One region of the Parageobacillus sp. KH3-4 genome, then DNA from elsewhere that is predicted to be linked to it. Evidence: predicted binding sites of a transcription regulator. Region 1 holds the regulator's gene; each other region holds the start of a gene.

Region 1 (4,364 bases):
TTTTCGTACAGTTTTCGCTCCCGTTCGTATTCGGCCGCTTTTTGTTCTAAGTAACGGCTATAATTTCCCGTGTACCGTTTCAATGTGGTACGCGATAGCTCGTATACTTGGGTGGCGACTTTATCGAGAAAGTAACGGTCGTGGGATACGACGAGAATGGCGCCAGGATATGTTTGCAAATATTGTTCGAGCCATGTTAATGTCTCGAGATCTAAATGGTTTGTCGGTTCGTCCAAAATAAGCAAATCCGGCTTCATTAAAAGCAATTTTCCAAGCGCCAGCCGAGTCCGCTGCCCGCCGCTTAATGATTGAACAGGAGTTGTCATATAATCATATTGCGAAAATTGTAAACCGTGCAACACCGAGCGGATATTGGCTTCGTATTGATAGCCGCCTTGTTCTTTATAGTGCTCTTGTAATGCATCGTAATCTTTTAACAGCTTTTCGTAGCGAGAAGAATCGGCGAGCAAGTCAGGATCACCCATTTGCCGCTCCATCTCGCGCAATTGAGTTTCCATTGCTTTCAGCGGAGCGAATACCGTCATCATTTCTTCCCAAATCGATAAAGAGGAGTGCAGCCCGCTATCTTGCGCGAGATATCCGATCGATACTTCCTTCGGTTTGATGATTTCCCCGCTGTCGTAAGACATTTCGCCGGCGATAATTTTTAATAATGTCGATTTTCCCGCCCCGTTTCTTCCGACGAGAGCAATTCGGTCTTTTGATTGTATTTCTAATTTTATATTCGATAAAATAAGGTCAGCACCGAAATATTTTGTCAATTGATTGACTTGTAAGATAATCATTGTCGTTCACCTCTCGTTTAACAATAATAGTGTAGCGTAACTTGTTTTCTTATCGCAATAAAACGATAAAAGACAGATGACGAAAAATAGTGTATAGTTTTAATTGGAGGAGATTACATTGACAACATTTACGCATTTTAATGAGCAAGGTCGCGCAAAAATGGTCGATATTACAGAAAAGGAAGACACAGTTCGTGTAGCAGTGGCGCGGACGAGCGTGACCGTCAATAAAGAAATTTACGAAAAAATGACGAACCACGCTATTGAAAAAGGGGATGTGCTTGCTGTTGCGCAAATAGCTGGCGTTATGGCGGCAAAAAAGACGCCGGATTTAATTCCGATGTGCCATCCTCTTATGTTAAAAGGAGTCGACATCCAGTTTGCTTGGCATGTCGAGGAAGAAAAAGCGTTATATGAGCTGGTGATTACCGTAACAGTCAAAACGAAAGGAAGTACAGGAGTAGAGATGGAAGCGCTAACGGCTGCTTCTGTTTGTGCACTGACGGTTTATGATATGTGTAAGGCGTTAGATAAAGGAATGGTCATTGGTCCAACCTATTTAGTGGAAAAAAAAGGTGGGAAATCAGGCCATTATCAACGAGAAAAAAGTCATGCTGGGGGATTTGTGAATGAGCAATGAACAACCAAAAATTCCGCAAGCAACTGCAAAACGTTTGCCATTGTATTACCGCTTTTTAAAAAATTTACATGCTTCAGGAAAACAACGGGTTTCTTCCGCGGAGTTGAGTGAGGCAGTGAAGGTCGACTCTGCGACAATTCGCCGCGATTTTTCTTATTTCGGTGCGCTTGGCAAAAAAGGATACGGATATAATGTCAATTATTTATTGTCTTTTTTTCGCAAGACGCTTGATCAAGATGAGATTACCGAAGTGGCGCTATTCGGCGTTGGAAACTTAGGGACGGCGTTTTTAAATTATAATTTTTCGAAAAACAACAACACAAAAATTGTGATGGCATTTGACGTAGATGAAAAGAAAATAGGGAAAGAAGTTGGCGGTGTGCCTGTATATCATTTGGACGAGCTGGAAACCCGTCTTCACGAGGGCATTCCTGTCGCGATTTTGACTGTTCCGGCCCACGTAGCGCAATGGATTACCGATCGTCTTGTTCAAAAAGGAATTAAAGGAATTTTAAACTTTACGCCAGCCCGTTTGAACGTGCCGAAGCATATTCGCGTCCACCATATTGATTTGGCGGTTGAACTGCAATCGCTAGTCTATTTCTTGAAAAATTATCCAGCCGAATAAAGGAGAGAATGAAAAGTGAAATATTTGTTAATTGTGCTTGTTATTTTATTATTGTTTGGAACAAAAAAACTCCCGGAGTTGGGCAAGTCGCTCGGCCAATCGCTGCGTGAGTTTAAAGATGCGACAAAAGGGCTGGCGGATGAGGATGAAAAAAAACAAGATCAATTATGATTTGTTAGGATGATTGAAATATGGACGATAAAGAAATGTCGGTGTATGAACACCTAGGAGAATTGCGAAAACGGCTTATTATCGTTGTTGTGTTTTTTATCATCGCGCTTGTCGCCAGCTTTTTTTTCGTGGAGCCCGTCATTTTGTATTTGCAGCAGACGGATGAAGCGAAAGAATTGACGATGAACGCCTTTCGTCTGACAGACCCGATAAAAATTTATTTTCAATTTGCGTTTGTCATTGCGTTTATTCTGACCGCCCCGGTTCTCCTTTATCAAATTTGGGCGTTTGTCAGTCCCGGGCTGTATGAAAAAGAACGAAGAGTTACGTTAAGTTACATCCCGATTTCGATTTTTCTCTTTTTAGCCGGCGTTAGCTTTGCGTATTTCGTCCTATTTCCTTTTGTTGTTCGCTTTATGAAAAATTTGGCAGAACGTCTTGGCATTCATCAAGTTATCGGTGTTAATGAATATTTTCAATTTTTACTTCATCTTGTCTTACCGTTTGGGATCGTATTTCAGCTACCGGTCGTTGTGATGTTTTTAACAAGGCTTGGCTTGATTACACCGATGTTGTTAGTGAAGGTGCGCAAATATGCATATTTAGCCTTATTGATTTTGGCGGCGGTTATTACGCCGCCGGACGTGCTGTCACAAGTCATTGTCATGATTCCGCTTTCGATTTTATATGAAATTAGCATTTGGATTTCGAAAATGGCTTATCGAAAAGTGTTATTGGCGCAGAAGGAACAAGAAAACCTCCCGTGATGCGCGGGAGGTTTATTTTTTAAAGTAGAGCACCAATAAGCGAATTGCGGTGCCAAAATCGAGCGTAGCCAGTATTGCAAGAACGATCGTGAAAAAATTCCAAATGGTTTCATCGGCGCTTTGAATCGACAAGTAAGTAAATAGTATGCCCATAAGGAAATAGAAAAGCGCGAATTGCAATGGTGACCCTTTCATCATACTAAAAGCCTCCAAATAATGAATTGTATATGTTCTGTTTGCCGCATCATTTTTTCAATATCATCGGCAAATATCGTCTGTACGAATACGACGAACGTATTCATGGTGACATGGGCAAAAATCGGAACGAAAATGCGTTTTGTCTTCGCGTAGAGAAACGCGAAAGTGAATCCCATTGTCGCATACAATAGCAGATGTTCAAGTTCCATATGGACGATGGCAAATAAAAGCGAACTAACTAGCGCGGAAATGAAAAAGTTATATTTTTGATATAGCGTTCCGAAAATAATTTTGCGGAAAATAATTTCTTCTAAAATTGGCCCAATGATGGAAGTGACAACCATCAATAATGGTGTGACCTGAATGATATCGACAATTCGTTTTGTATTTTCTGAACCAGGCTCGATACCGAGCAAGCGCCATTCAATATTGGCGGCAATGCTTTGAGCGAACAACGACAAAAAGAAGCCGCCGACAGCCCACATCCATGCTGTTGATAACGGAACACCATAACGGGTGTGCCGCTGTTTTATATCCTCGCGCAAGAAAAAGAGGATGAGGAGAAAAGCAATGGAAAAGCTGATCACTGCCCAATAGCCAGAGGCGATCTCCGCCGCGACAAAGTCATTTTTTGCATGTTTTCCGACACCGAGAAAATGCAACAACGGGACTCCTACGAGACCTGATAGCTGCATGATGACGTACGTAATAATGACATACCAATAGCGCCGTTTCAACGAAACTTACCCCTTTACTGATAAAATAATGATACTTTCCGTATTGTAGCATATCTTTTATAAAAAATGACAAAAAAGAATCGACTGTTGTTGTTTAGATTTTGTGGAAATATGAAATAATTTAAGGGGAAGAAACGAGAAAAAACATGTTATTTTTTTGTATTTCCTACTTGCAAAAAAAAGAGAAGTTCATTAATATTATAAGTGTGTTAGCACTCGACATCGACGAGTGCTAATAAGAACGGCGAAAATTATGTTAAGGAGGTTGTTTTCCGTGTTAAAGCCATTAGGTGATCGCGTTGTCATTGAAATCGTTGAAACGGAAGAAAAAACTGCAAGCGGTATCGTATTGCCAGATACTGCGAAAGAAAAACCACAAGAAGGTAAAGTTGTTGCCGTTGGAAAAGGACGCGTGCT
Region 2 (4,364 bases), 580 kb from region 1:
TTGGACGTATTCATTGAGCGATTGATGCGCATTCCCGGCATCCGCGATATTGCCCTTACAACGAATGGGATTCATTTAGTGAAATGGGCCAAACGTTTGAAAGAGGCGGGACTGAAGCGTGTCAACGTCAGTTTGGACGCGCTTGATGACGAAGTGTTTAAAAAAATGAACGGGGTTGGCGTCGGGGTCAAGCCGGTGTTGAAAGGAATTGAAGCAGCCGAGAAGGCAGGTCTTGGTGTAAAAGTGAACATGGTTGTGAAAAAAGGCATGAACGATTCGCAAATTATCCCGATGGCTTCTTATTTCAAGGAACGGGGCATTACGCTTCGCTTTATCGAATTTATGGACGTTGGCACGACAAACGGTTGGGATTTTTCCCATGTCGTCACGAAAAAAGAAATATATGAACTTTTGCAGCAAATGCATCCGCTGGAGCCGGTGGAAAAAGCTTACTTTGGCGAGGTGGCAAGCCGCTACCGCTACGTCGGCACGAACGTGGAAGTCGGGTTTATCGCTTCGGTGACGGAATCGTTTTGCCGCAGCTGCACGCGAGCGCGTATTTCCGCCGATGGCACGCTGTATACATGTTTGTTTGCCACAAGCGGTGTATCATTGAAAGAAAAGCTGCGTTCTGGGGCGGATAAAGAGGAGATTAAAAATATTATTGCATCAACGTGGCATACGCGGACGGACCGCTACTCCGACGAACGGACAGAGCAAACGGCAAAAACGCGGAAAAAAATTGAAATGTCTTATATTGGCGGATAAATAAACCGGATTTGCTCTTATGTTGAGCAATCCGGTTATTGTTTGTTTACCGGGACGTTTTTGTCTCGTTAAGGACGCGAGGGAATAAAATGTTATTTTCCAAATGGATATGTTCCAATAAATCTTTCTCAAGCGCTTCTAATCGATGATAGACAAGACGATATGTTCGGCATGCATCTTCTGGCGGTGCAAAGTCATTCGTAATCTTGCGAAGCGTTTTGATGATATCGCCAGCGGAGTCATGTTCATCGACAAGTTCACGGATCGCTTGCTGCGCCGTTTTTCTGTTTTCCGGAGTCGGAGTTTTTTCAAAACGCAAAATAAGCGGAAAAGCGTAAGTTTCTTCTTTGATCGTATGCTGTTCGAGCTCTGTTTTCAGTTTGTTAAACAACTTATGAACTTGTGCTAGATGCGGATGGTTTGCTCCGTGAACACGGAGCACTTTTGTCACGTAAGGGCTAAGCTGTGGAAGTTCTTCCGCCAAGTAGCGGTGATGTTTTGCAATAATATGGTCGATCAGTTCGCTGTAAGACGCTTCCGACCAATTTTTTTCGTCTTTTTCAAGCGATTTCGAATAAAGCGTATTTAGTTGCTCTAATATTGCTTCGCCATCCAAATTTCGTTCTTCGATTGCTTCTTTTAACGGGCGCTGCCCGCCGCAGCAAAAATCGATTTTGTATGATCGGAAAATATCGCTTGCTTTTGGAAATTGTGTTACGATATCACCGATGATCGATTGTTCTGTAAATCGTTTTTCCATAATCGGCGCCTCCATCCTTGTATAAATCGTTACAACTTAAGCATATTTCGTTTCCGATTTGAATGTTGTGATATGCATCACATATAAATTGCATCAATTTTGAACAAATCGAGTTAGGAAAGGAATGAATAAATGTGATGAATATCACAACTAACTTTGTTTCGTTTCTGTACAATAAAAAATAAGGAAGAAGGAAAGAAGGGATGGGGGATGTTCCGGCTGTTGAAGGTGGAGCAGCTGGAAAGCGGAAATCAACTGTTCAAATGCCGTTTGGAAGAAGTTTGCCGAAAAAAAGGAAATGAATGCAGATGTTGATCGATGGATGATTTTTATAGAATTTAGCAAACGATTCAGCACATAAGGTTGCCAGCGGTCAACATCATGCTTTGGGCGAATTAGTTGAAAGAATAAAGGAAAAGGTTGATAATATCAATACATTAAGTAAAATTTCATGCGAAGCTTCTGCTCTTTTACTTGAACAAGAACAAGGGAAGGTTTTCGTAAAATCTGCGAGGCATGTAGTGAACTTGGCAGTCATCAGTAGTGCGGATGGACCAATAAAAACTTGCTTTCTTTGGCAGTTTGCTTGCTCTTCTGATGTAAAAAGTAAAATAATGGATATCGCGGCAACCATTAATAAGAAAGGGAGAGAAAAGCATGGTGGAAAAGCGGACTCCGATTCCGGTGACGGAAGCGATGGAAAGGGTTATGAAATATGCGCGGGAAGGGGAAGTGGAAACGGTTCGTCTTGAGGAAGCCTACGGACGGTATTTGGCGGAAGAATTGCGCGCAGACCATGACGTTCCGCCGTTCAATCGTTCTCCTTATGACGGTTTTGCGATACGTGCAGCTGACTCCGCAAATGCAAAGATTGACCATCCAGTCGAATTTGAAGTGATTGAAACGATTGGAGCGGGACAAGTTGCGGCGAAGACGGTTCAGCCGTTTCAAGCGGTGCGCATTATGACGGGAGCGCAAATTCCGGATGGATGCGATGCGGTCGTCATGCTGGAATTGGCGAAACAGTACGAGCGCGACGGAAAAACCTATATGTCCATCAAACGCCCCTTTCAACCAGGTGATAACATTTCATTTCAAGGGGAAGATGCGAAAAAAGGGGATGTGCTCGTCCCGAAAGGAACGTTTATTAATCCGGGCGTGCAAGCATTGCTAGCGACGTTCGGATATGCAGAGGTAAAAGTGGCGAGAAAACCGCGAATTGGCATTTTTGCGACGGGCAGTGAGCTGCTCGACGTATCCGAGCCGCTTGTCCCCGGCAAAATTCGCAACAGCAACGCGTATATGATTCAAGCGCAAGTGGTTCGCAGCGGAGCGGAGCCAGTCTATTTTGGAAAATTAGCGGATGATGTGGACACCTGTTTTGCAGCGATACAAAAGGCGCTGCCGCAAGTCGATTTTCTTATTACAACGGGCGGTGTTTCGGTTGGAGATTACGATTATTTGCCGGCCATTTATGAACGTCTTGGCGCAGAAGTATTGTTCAATAAAGTGGCGATGCGGCCGGGCAGTGTGACGACCGTTGCCCAATTGGATGGAAAGCTGTTGTTTGGGCTGTCTGGTAATCCATCGGCGTGCTACGTCGGATATGAGTTGTTTGTGCGCCCTGTCGTGCGGACGCGCCTATTTTCGCCAAAGCCGTATTTGCGGAAAGCGACGGCAACATTGATGGCCGACTTTCCAAAACCGAATCCGTTTACCCGGTTTGTCAGAAGTTACGTGGCGGTTGAAAATGGCCGGTTGACAGCGACGCCTGTCGGGATGGATAAATCGAATATTGTTACATCGCTGGCGAAAGCAAATGCGCTGATGGTGCTTCCGGGGGGGACACGCGGATTTGCGAAAGGCGATACTGTCGACGTATGGCTGCTAGAAGATGAAGAAGGAAGTGACATATGAACGTCTGGCAAGTTGTTGGCTATAAAAATAGCGGCAAAACGACGCTTATCGAAAAATGGGTGCAAGCGGCATCCGAGGAAGGATACCGCGTTGGAACGGTGAAGCACCATGGACATGGCGGCCATCCCGATAGAAACGATTCCTATACGGATTCAAGGCGCCATGAGCAGGCGGGAGCGGTTGCCGTTTCGGTGGAAGGCGGCGGGCTGCTCGAGCTTCACGCGTGGCAGCCGACGTGGTCGCTGGCGCAAATTTTATCCTTATATCAGCTTTTGCCGCTTGACTTCGTGCTTGTCGAAGGCTACAAAAAGGAAAAGTATAAAAAAGTGGTCATGCTGCGAAGCAAGGACGATTGGGATTCGCTGTCACAGCTCTCCAATATTATCGCCGTAATTGCGTGGGAATCTCTTTCACAATTGTCTTTTATTCCATATCCTTTATTTTCTATCGACGATGAAGAAAGCTATTTACATTGGTTAATGAATGAGGTGAGAAAGGCGAATGAATGAACGTCTTTTTATGATTACAGACAAGCCAGTTTCCATCGAGGATGTGGTGAAAAAAGTGATGCGTCCCGAAGCTGGAGCGGTGACAACGTTTGCCGGGACGGTACGCGAATGGACAAACGGAAAACGGACGCTGTTTTTGCAATACGAGGCGTACGTATCGATGGCGGAAAAAATGCTCGAACAAATCGGCGCAGAAATTCGCGAAAAATGGCCGGAAACGAAAGTGGCGATTACGCACCGAATCGGCAGGCTTGATATCGGCGATATCGCCGTTGTCATCGCCGTTTCGTCGCCGCACCGCAACGATGCGTATGAGGCAAACCGATACGCCATTGAGCGCATTAAACAAATTGTCCCAATTTGGAAAAAAGAGCATTGGGAAGACGGAACGGAATGGGTCGGCAATCAAT
Region 3 (4,364 bases), 570 kb from region 1:
AAAAACAAGGGCTTCTCGTTGATATTTTGTTCTGGGCCCTCGTTGTTCTTGTCGGCGGCAGCATGGTCGGCCAATGGCTCGGTGTGAACGGATATTTAGGAAACAGCTGGTTCTTGCTTGGCCATCAAGGATGGGAGTACATTGAGCTTGGCCGCATTTGGCAAATCATCTTGGTAGTGGGCATGCTCATTTGGCTGTTTATCGTCTTTCGCGGCATTAAGAGCGGCTTAAAACGGGAGAGCGATAAAGGCGGATTAATTCACTTATTGTTCTACTCGGCGATTGCGGTGCCGTTCTTTTACATCTTTGCGTTCTTTATGAAACCGGACACAAACTTTACGATGGCCGATTACTGGCGCTGGTGGATTATCCACTTGTGGGTGGAAGGAATTTTTGAAGTGTTTGCGGTTGTTGTAATCGGCTTTTTGTTGGTGCAAATGAAACTTGTCACAAAAAGCTCTACAGTAAGAGCGTTATATTTCCAATTTACGATCTTGCTTGGCAGCGGGGTCATTGGAATTGGCCACCACTATTATTACAACGGTTCGGCGGAAATATGGATTGCGCTTGGTGCCGTCTTCTCGGCGCTCGAAGTCATTCCGCTTACATTGCTTATTTTAGAAGCATATGAGCAATACAAAATGATGCGCGACGGCGGCGTCAACTTCCCTTATAAGTCGACGTTCTGGTTTTTGATTTCTACAGCGATTTGGAACCTAGTCGGCGCCGGTGTGCTTGGATTCCTCATCAATTTGCCAGCCGTAAGTTATTTCGAACACGGGCAATTTTTAACGCCGGCTCACGGCCATGGGGCGATGATGGGAGTATACGGCATGTTCGCCATTGCGGTGTTGCTGTATTCGCTGCGCAATATCGTCAAGCCGGAAGCATGGAACGATAAATGGTTAAAATTCGCATGCTGGATGCTCAATATCGGGCTTGCAGGGATGATTGCAGTGACGCTATTGCCAATCGGTATTCTGCAAATAAAAGAAGCGTTTGAACATGGCTATTGGGCATCGCGTTCTCCAGCGTTTTTACAACAGGATCTTGTACAAACCTTGCTTACGATCCGTGCTGTTCCAGATACGATTTTCTTAATTGGTGTCATTGTGATGATGGTGTTCAGCGTCAAATCGCTATTCCATTTGCGCAAACCGACACACGGTGAGGAAGAAGCGCTTCCGGTGGTCGATTTAACCAAAGAAGAATAAATAAAAAAGAATCACAGCACAAATCGCTGTGATTCTTTTTATCTTCGTATGATAGCGCTTTCTATCTTGTTCATTATTAACTGCTCTTCGCTTCTTCTTTTTCTTCGTAACATTGAAAACAATACAACGTTTCTTTTTCATCGCTAATGATGCCGTTTAAAAACCCATGCAAACAATGTATCGGTTTGCCGCACTGCGAACAAAAGCCAACAAGCTCTTCCAACATCATTTCTCCTTTCATAAACGATTGAAAATTATCATTCGTAAGTTGTGATGTTCATCACTACGACAAACGACAAAAGCGATTATGATGTGTATATAATTCATTATACTATAAAGGAGGCAACAATTATGAGTCAATTTGCTGCAAAAATTCATGCGCCTGATTATGAACCGCGCGAAAGACATCCTGTGATCTTTCGTTTATTCGATAGCCTGAAGCCAGGTGAAGTGATGGAATTAACAAACGATCATGATCCGCGTCCGCTGCATTATCAGTTTATGATGGAACGTCCAGATCAATTTACTTGGGAGTACTTAGAAGAAGGACCGGAAATTTGGAGAGTTGCCATCGGCAAAAAATAAATCAGATTTTTAGAAAAGATTCCCAGAAAATTATGGGAATCTTTTCTTTTCGTTGCCTTCATGATACAGTGAAACAGAGAGTTGGAGAAAGGGGATAGACGGTGAAAAGAATGACAGGGGTTGTTCTTGCAGGGGGTCAGTCGCGGCGTTTTGGCAGCCCGAAAGCGTTTGCCAAGTTTAAAGGAAAATATTTTTTTGAAATTGCTGTAGAAACATTACGCACAGTGGCAGAGGATATTTATATTGTTAGCCATCCTTCACTGTTGGACTGTTTCCGGCAAAAAACGGCGGAAAAAGTGATCATGGACGATGAACGGTATCGTGGGCAAGGGCCGCTGGCGGGAATCTATACGGTTATGAAAAAAAGCGAAGCGGAATGGATATTTGTGCTTCCGTGCGATATGCCGTATATGCGGCGGGAAGTTGCGGAAAAACTTGCTAAATATGCGAACGAGAAGTTTGATGCGATTATATGCGCGCATTTCGGTCGAATTCAGCCGTTAGTTGGCATGTATCATCGACGGACATTCGAGCAAATCGAAAAGCTGCTGCAAGCAAAGGATAACAGAATGAAGTCGTTGCTTGATCGTTGTCATGTTCGCTATGTGACGGAGCAAGATTTTTGGGAAAATGAGATCGTATTTCGCAATGTAAATAAACCGAATGAGTTTGACGATATGGTGACATAAACGGCTTTGTGATTTATGTCACATGTGTGTCTTTCCCTCCGCGGTACAATGAAAACAAGGAGGGGGAATATAGTGAGGGACTTTAACAAAAATCCGTTTATTGTGATTTGGGAATTAACAAGGGCATGCCAGTTAAAATGTCTTCATTGCCGGGCCGAGGCGCAATACCATCGCGATCCGCGCGAATTGACATTTGAAGAAGGGAAAAAGTTAATTGATGATATATATGAGATGGATCAGCCGCTTCTCGTGTTTACCGGCGGGGATCCGCTCATGCGTCCGGATGTATATGATCTTGCGAAATATGCGATTGACAAAGGCCTTCATGTTTCAATGACGCCGAGCGCGACACCGAACGTGACAAAAGAAGCAATTCGAAAAGCGAAGGAAGTTGGCCTTTCCCGCTGGGCATTCAGTTTGGACGGGCCAAACGCGGAAATTCATGACCATTTCCGAGGAACGCCTGGTTCCTTTGATTTAACGATCAAAGCGATTGAATATTTGCATGAGCTTGATATCCCGGTGCAAATTAACACCGTTATTTCCCGTTACAATGTTCATGCCCTTGATGAAATGGCAGAGTTGGTTGAAAAACTAAAATGTGTGCTTTGGAGCGTCTTTTTCCTTGTACCGACCGGGCGGGGAAAAGAATCGGACATGATTTCCCCGGCAGAGCATGAAAAAGTGTTTCGCTGGCTTTATGAAACGAGCAAGCGTGTCCCGTTTGACATAAAAACAACGGCAGGACAGCATTACCGCCGTGTTGTTTTGCAAGCGAAAATGCGGGAAAATCAAATAGCCAGCGACGGAATCCGCTATGAAGACGTGCTGGCCAAAGGGCTGACCGGTCAAGTCGACGGTCTTGGCCGTGCGCCAAAAGGAGTCAACGACGGCAACGGATTTGTTTTTATTTCTCATATTGGCGATGTCTACCCGAGCGGACTGCTTCCGGTAAAAGCCGGAAACGTCCGGGAAACGCCGCTCGCGGAAATTTACCGGAATTCGCCGATTTTCCAAGACTTGCGCAACCCTGATAAATATAAAGGAAAATGCGGCGTATGCGAATTCCGCTACGTTTGCGGCGGCTCGCGCTCGCGGGCGTATGCTGTTACCGGCGATTACTTAGAAAGTGAACCGTATTGCGTATACATTCCAAAAGCATTGCGGCAAAAAGGCAAGCGTTTATCTTAATCACCATGTTCACTGGCTCTCTTTTATGGGAGCCAGTTTTTTATTTACGCGTTCACAGAAATGGTTTTCTAGGCATGTTGATAAATAAACAGGAAATGATAAAGATGGAAATCCACTTTTTACAATTATGTGACACTACCAAAAAATGTGATGAAATTCACAAACATTCTTTTTTCATTTCCGTATGATGGACACAAAAGCAGATAAATTTAATTATATGGCTGTGATCAAAAAGGAGGATTTTCGTAATGAATAAGCAAAAAGCACTTTTACCGATCACAACGTTGGCGATGACGTTTGCGTTTGCCGTATGGGCTGTATTCTCTCCGTTGGCGAATACATTCCAAGAAATGTACGGACTAACATCGACACAAAAAAGCATTTTAGTTGCGATTCCGGTATTGCTTGGTTCTGTCATGCGCATTCCGCTTGGAATTTGGACGGATCGAATTGGCGGTAGACGATTGTTTTCGCTGCTGCTATTGTTTTTGATTATTCCGCTAATTGGAGCGGGTTTTGCTAATTCGTATGCCATGTTAATGTTTTGGGCGTTCTTTATCGGAATGGCAGGTACGTCGTTTGCCATTTCTGTTACGTTCGTATCGCGTTTAACACCGCCAGAAAAACAAGGAACAGCGCTCGGCATTAACGCGATGGGCAATATTGGAACGGCAGTGGCAAGTTT
Region 4 (4,364 bases), 1.3 Mb from region 1:
GAAGACGTCCGAAACGCGGCAAAACAAAGCGAAAACGAAAAACAGCCAAACCGGTTTGTCAAAGCAGCGCCATCCGTGCGCAAATTCGCAAGAGAACACAATGTGGGCCTTGATGAAGTGACCCCGACCGGGCCGAACGGAAGAATATTAAAAAGCGATGTCGAAGCTGTCATCGCCAAACGAAAATCAGCACAAACAGAAGCAAAAAAAGAAGCGGCAGCTGCCAAGGAAACAACACGAGATATCCCGCAAAGCCAACGAAGAATTCCGCTTACCGGCATTCGAAAAGCGATTGCGAACGCCATGGTTCATTCGAAATCGGTAATTCCGCATGTAACTCATTTTGATGAGGCAAATGTAACAAAGCTTGTGTCCCACCGCCAAAGAGTGAAACTGTTTGCGGATGAAAAGGGAATTAAGCTCACCTATTTAGCATATGTAGTCAAAGCGTTAACAGCTGTATTGAAAAAATACCCGATGTTAAATGCCTCGTTGGATGACGAACGAGAGGAAATTATCTTAAAGGATGAATATCATGTCGGTTTTGCCGCCGACACTGACCGCGGTCTGGTTGTTCCGGTGATTAAACATGCGGATCAAAAATCGTTATTTCAAATCGCCAAAGAAATTCAAGAACTTGCGAAAAAAGCAAGAGACGGTTCCATCAAAGCGGATGAAATGACGGGATCCACATGTACGATATCGAACATCGGATCAGCGGATGGTTCCTGGTTTACGCCGATTATTAATCATCCAGAATCATGTATTTTAGGCATCGGCAGAGTGGAGAAAAAACCTGTTGTCATCAATGATTCCATTGAAATCGCCGCGATGATGGCTTTATCGCTCAGCTACGACCATCGGTTGATCGACGGCGTTTTGGCGCAAAAAGCGTTAAACGAACTGAAAAAATATTTAAGCGAACCGGATTTGTTATTTGTCATATAAACATCGCTTTTGGCAGGATGATTTGTCTTGCGTCATAACAACCGAAAAAGAGGCTGATTGAAAAAGTTGTTTGAACACACAGAAATAGGTTTCTACTACTGTAGCATGGAAAGGGTGTCCCATCACTGTTGGACACCCTCTTTTTTGGTTTTTCATCTGGTGAAGGTGGTCTAGATGGCCGTCTATTTTTTTTCTTCCTTTTTCCGATCAGAGATGTTGATAAAAAAATCGCTTTTTGGGAAATACTAATGAAAACAAACACGGGAGGATAAAGCAAGGATGTCATGGATCGAAGGGAGCATTATTTCCGGTGAATATGATAGGGAAATGAACGTCTTCACCATTCAAAAGTTAAAACAATTTTTCATTGAATCTGTACTCGAGCCACGTCAGCTGCAGCATTTGTCAGATTATTTGAAAAATCATCAAAATGACGAGGAAGGGCAGATTCTCATTCTTTACGATCAAATGCCTGTGAAATTGTCACAGGAAGAAATAAAACAATTCATAGCGGATTTGGACGAAATTCAGTCACTCTGTAAAGTTTTTTCATGAAAAGGAGAAATGAGCGTTTTAACCATATAAAAAATTTTTCCAGGCAGACTGAATATAGAAAATCGAGTGAGTGAAAGAAACCATGCCCCATCGGAACCATTCGATGGGGCTTTGTTGCCGCATGAACGAAAAGAATAAATAGCAGTTTCTTTTAGCGAGGGTGGAAATGAAAGAAATGAGTCAAGCGGTGTTATTGACCGGTTGTTTGATTATATTAGAACAACTATTTCTGAAATTGCAACGGTTATTTTTTTAGTAAACGATTACAAATAAAAATGTTGACATTTGTTTTAACTTTTCCATTGATATGTTGAAAAATAGATGAAAAAGACGTATGTTATATATCGCAAAGAATGTGAAAAGAATCACAAATAGAATGAAAGAGAAGGGATGAAAAGATGGAAGCAGTTCAAAAATGTAAAGAGTTAGCTTTAAAAAAGCGTACCATTCTAGAGCGATCTCTTATTCAATATATGATGCGGGCTGCTTTGGCAGGGGTGTACATCGGATTTGCGCTTGTTCTTTGTTTTCGCGTAGGGGAATTTTTTCGTGAAGCGAATTCTCCTGCGACTTATTTAGTCAGCGGCATTTTTTTCGGAATCGCCTTAGTATTAATTATGTACGGTGAGGCAGAACTGTTTACTGGCAATACGATGTATTTTACAATCAGCACCTTGCAAAAAGAAACGACAATCAAAGATATGTTGCGAAATTGGCTTGCATGCTATAGCGGCAACTTATTAGGCGCTGTGTTTTTTGCTTTTCTTATTTCGCAATCCGGCGTTTTTGATCATATTTCACAAGATCATTTATTATTTGTGGTGGCGGAGAAAAAAATGCACGCAACAACGGTGCAGCTTTTTTTTAAAGGGATTCTCTGTAACTGGCTTGTTTGTTTAGCGATTTTTATTCCAATGCAAATGAAAGAGGATATGGCAAAAATATTTTCGATGATTCTTATCGTTTTTATCTTTTTTGCCTCTGGATACGAACACTCCATTGCCAATTTCGTCCTCTTTTCGATTGCATTAGCGGTTCCGCATCCAGCGACAATCAACATAGCCGGAGTGGTGCATAATATTATTCCTGTTACATTGGGCAATATTGTCGGTGGCGCCTTATTTATGGGAGCGTTGTATACGTATTTGACATCGCAAAACGATGTTCAAGTTTCAGTCAAACAGTCTGTTGGCTATTTGTTTCATAATAAAAAGAAAATATTGAATAAATGATGAAACGACTGCCAACTCCCCGGAGTTTATTGCGCCACTGTTGCAAGAAGGTATTTAATTTCGGTGATTGTAATATGTGGCAATGGTTTTGTGTCAGCAGCGGCGAATGAATGGAAAAGCTTCCGACATGGAGCGGATGTGGCGCTTCTTATAGGGTTCTTGCCATCGATCATTCGACTGTTGCCAATAAAGCCAAGAACGTTCTATATGAAGTGATAAAACGTCTTTTTTCCAAATGCAATCGCCAAACCCATCGATCCCTTAGATTTCCAAAGTATTTCGTCGTCGTGGCTTCCACCACGATGACGGTTAGACAAACGCGTTTTCCTGGGAAGCTTGCCACAGAAAACGCTCGGGTGTGAAACTTCACGTAGCGTATTCAGAACTGGAACTACCGATGGATGCGATCGAAACGATTGGCCTTCGACATGATGGCCCCGTGGAAGAAGCACTCGCAGACCAACGCTATATTCTTGTCGAAGATGGGGCCTATTTTAAAACGGAACAATTGGAGCAGTTTGCAGGCCAGTATTTTTCCAATCTAATGAAAGATGATTTATAACAACCAAAATCAACTGAATATTTTAATTTTTCTGTTTAAATCGTTGACAGAATAAATAATTTTTTATTAATATTATGTTAAATATACGATAGTAATAAAAACATAACAAAAAAAAGAGGTGTCCATCGTGCCAAGTCAGGAGGCCGTACACTGTTCGTTTTGTGATTCAACAGATGTGATGAAATTGTCCATTTTTGGTACTGCCCAGTTGGTTTCTCAATATTACTGCAATCAATGTAAAAGTGTTTTCGAGTTTATACGCTGGCAAAAAGAAAAAGAGGAAAACAAGGAGGTGTAAATGGATGCTGGCGATTAAAACTGTGGGGATTGTCGGCTCGTGAACAATGGGTTCGGGAATTGCCCAAACTTGTGCGCAAAACGGATTTTACGCCCTTCTTTATGATATAAATGATACGATCGTTCAAAAGTCATTAGACCATTAGACAGAACAACTAAACGTCTGCAAAGATTAGTAGAAAAAGAGTTTAAAGCATCAATGGATCGGATCGAAACGTGTACAGAACTAACTTATCGGAAATGAAGCGATGTGATCTCGTGATGGAAGCGGTGCCGGAAAAATTAAATCTTAAAAAAAGATTTTTTTAAAATTGGATGAAATTTGCTCTGGAAACGCGATTCTCGTCACAAACACGTCCTCTTTTTCCGTAACAGATATTGCAAGCGTTACCAACACGCCAGAGCAGATTGCTGGTTTGCACTTTTTTAATCCTGTCCCGCTAATGTCTCTTGTCGAAGTGGTACGAGGAATGAGGACAAGCGAAAAAATCGTAAACGTTCTCTATCAATTGCTGCATCGCTGCAAAAAGAACCGGTCGCGTGTGAAGACACGCCAGGATTTATCGCCAACAGAATTGCCCGCCCCTTTTATAACGAAGCGCTAAAAATCGCCGGCGAACGTTTAGCGACGATCGAACAAATGGATCGGATTATGAAAAAGCTGGAAATTTTAAGATGGGACCCTTTGAACTACAAGATTTGATTGGGATTGACGTTAACTTTTCAACAACCGCATCGGTCTATCAAGGGTTCTTTGAGGAGGGCGGTTT

The links. Region 1 encodes Rex, which represses fermentation and respiration genes when NADH is low (regulators of the CRP and FNR family bind a similar motif). Its sites were predicted from a motif close to TTGTGAAATATTTCACAA; they were not measured.
Region 2: a site for Rex is predicted at 1,594-1,611, ahead of ric (iron-sulfur cluster repair di-iron protein). Genes of this name have one in related genera too.
Region 3: a site for Rex is predicted at 1,483-1,500, ahead of MWM02_RS15090 (DUF2249 domain-containing protein). Genes of this name have one in related genera too.
Region 4: a site for Rex is predicted at 1,857-1,874, ahead of MWM02_RS11565 (formate/nitrite transporter family protein). Genes of this name have one in related genera too.

What each region holds. Positions count from the first base shown of each region.
Region 1 is NZ_AP025627.1:3,561,891-3,566,254, reverse strand. It holds gene MWM02_RS18080 (ABC-F family ATP-binding cassette domain-containing protein) at 1-806, opposite strand, end outside; gene moaC (cyclic pyranopterin monophosphate synthase MoaC) at 925-1,446, shown strand; gene MWM02_RS18070 (redox-sensing transcriptional repressor Rex) at 1,436-2,074, shown strand; gene tatA (twin-arginine translocase TatA/TatE family subunit) at 2,090-2,245, shown strand; gene tatC (twin-arginine translocase subunit TatC) at 2,266-3,012, shown strand; gene MWM02_RS18055 (YdiK family protein) at 3,025-3,210, opposite strand; gene MWM02_RS18050 (CPBP family intramembrane glutamic endopeptidase) at 3,207-3,947, opposite strand; gene groES (co-chaperone GroES) at 4,222-4,364, shown strand, end outside.
Region 2 is NZ_AP025627.1:2,979,647-2,984,010, reverse strand. It holds gene moaA (GTP 3',8-cyclase MoaA) at 1-768, shown strand, start outside; gene ric (iron-sulfur cluster repair di-iron protein) at 815-1,528, opposite strand; gene MWM02_RS15020 (molybdopterin molybdotransferase MoeA) at 2,186-3,445, shown strand; gene mobB (molybdopterin-guanine dinucleotide biosynthesis protein B) at 3,442-3,954, shown strand; gene MWM02_RS15010 (molybdenum cofactor biosynthesis protein MoaE) at 3,947-4,364, shown strand, end outside.
Region 3 is NZ_AP025627.1:2,995,075-2,999,438, reverse strand. It holds gene MWM02_RS15100 (nitric-oxide reductase large subunit) at 1-1,214, shown strand, start outside; gene MWM02_RS15095 (hypothetical protein) at 1,291-1,437, opposite strand; gene MWM02_RS15090 (DUF2249 domain-containing protein) at 1,566-1,799, shown strand; gene MWM02_RS15085 (molybdenum cofactor guanylyltransferase) at 1,901-2,488, shown strand; gene MWM02_RS15080 (TIGR04053 family radical SAM/SPASM domain-containing protein) at 2,561-3,679, shown strand; gene MWM02_RS15075 (MFS transporter) at 3,928-4,364, shown strand, end outside.
Region 4 is NZ_AP025627.1:2,274,954-2,279,317, reverse strand. It holds gene MWM02_RS11575 (2-oxo acid dehydrogenase subunit E2) at 1-948, shown strand, start outside; gene MWM02_RS11570 (hypothetical protein) at 1,228-1,503, shown strand; gene MWM02_RS11565 (formate/nitrite transporter family protein) at 1,902-2,735, shown strand; partial or broken gene MWM02_RS11560 (IS4 family transposase) at 3,085-3,297, shown strand; gene MWM02_RS19660 (PaaD-like zinc ribbon domain-containing protein) at 3,416-3,595, shown strand; gene MWM02_RS19480 (hypothetical protein) at 3,642-3,740, shown strand; partial or broken gene MWM02_RS11555 (3-hydroxyacyl-CoA dehydrogenase family protein) at 3,835-4,199, shown strand; partial or broken gene MWM02_RS19655 (3-hydroxyacyl-CoA dehydrogenase family protein) at 4,103-4,364, shown strand, end outside.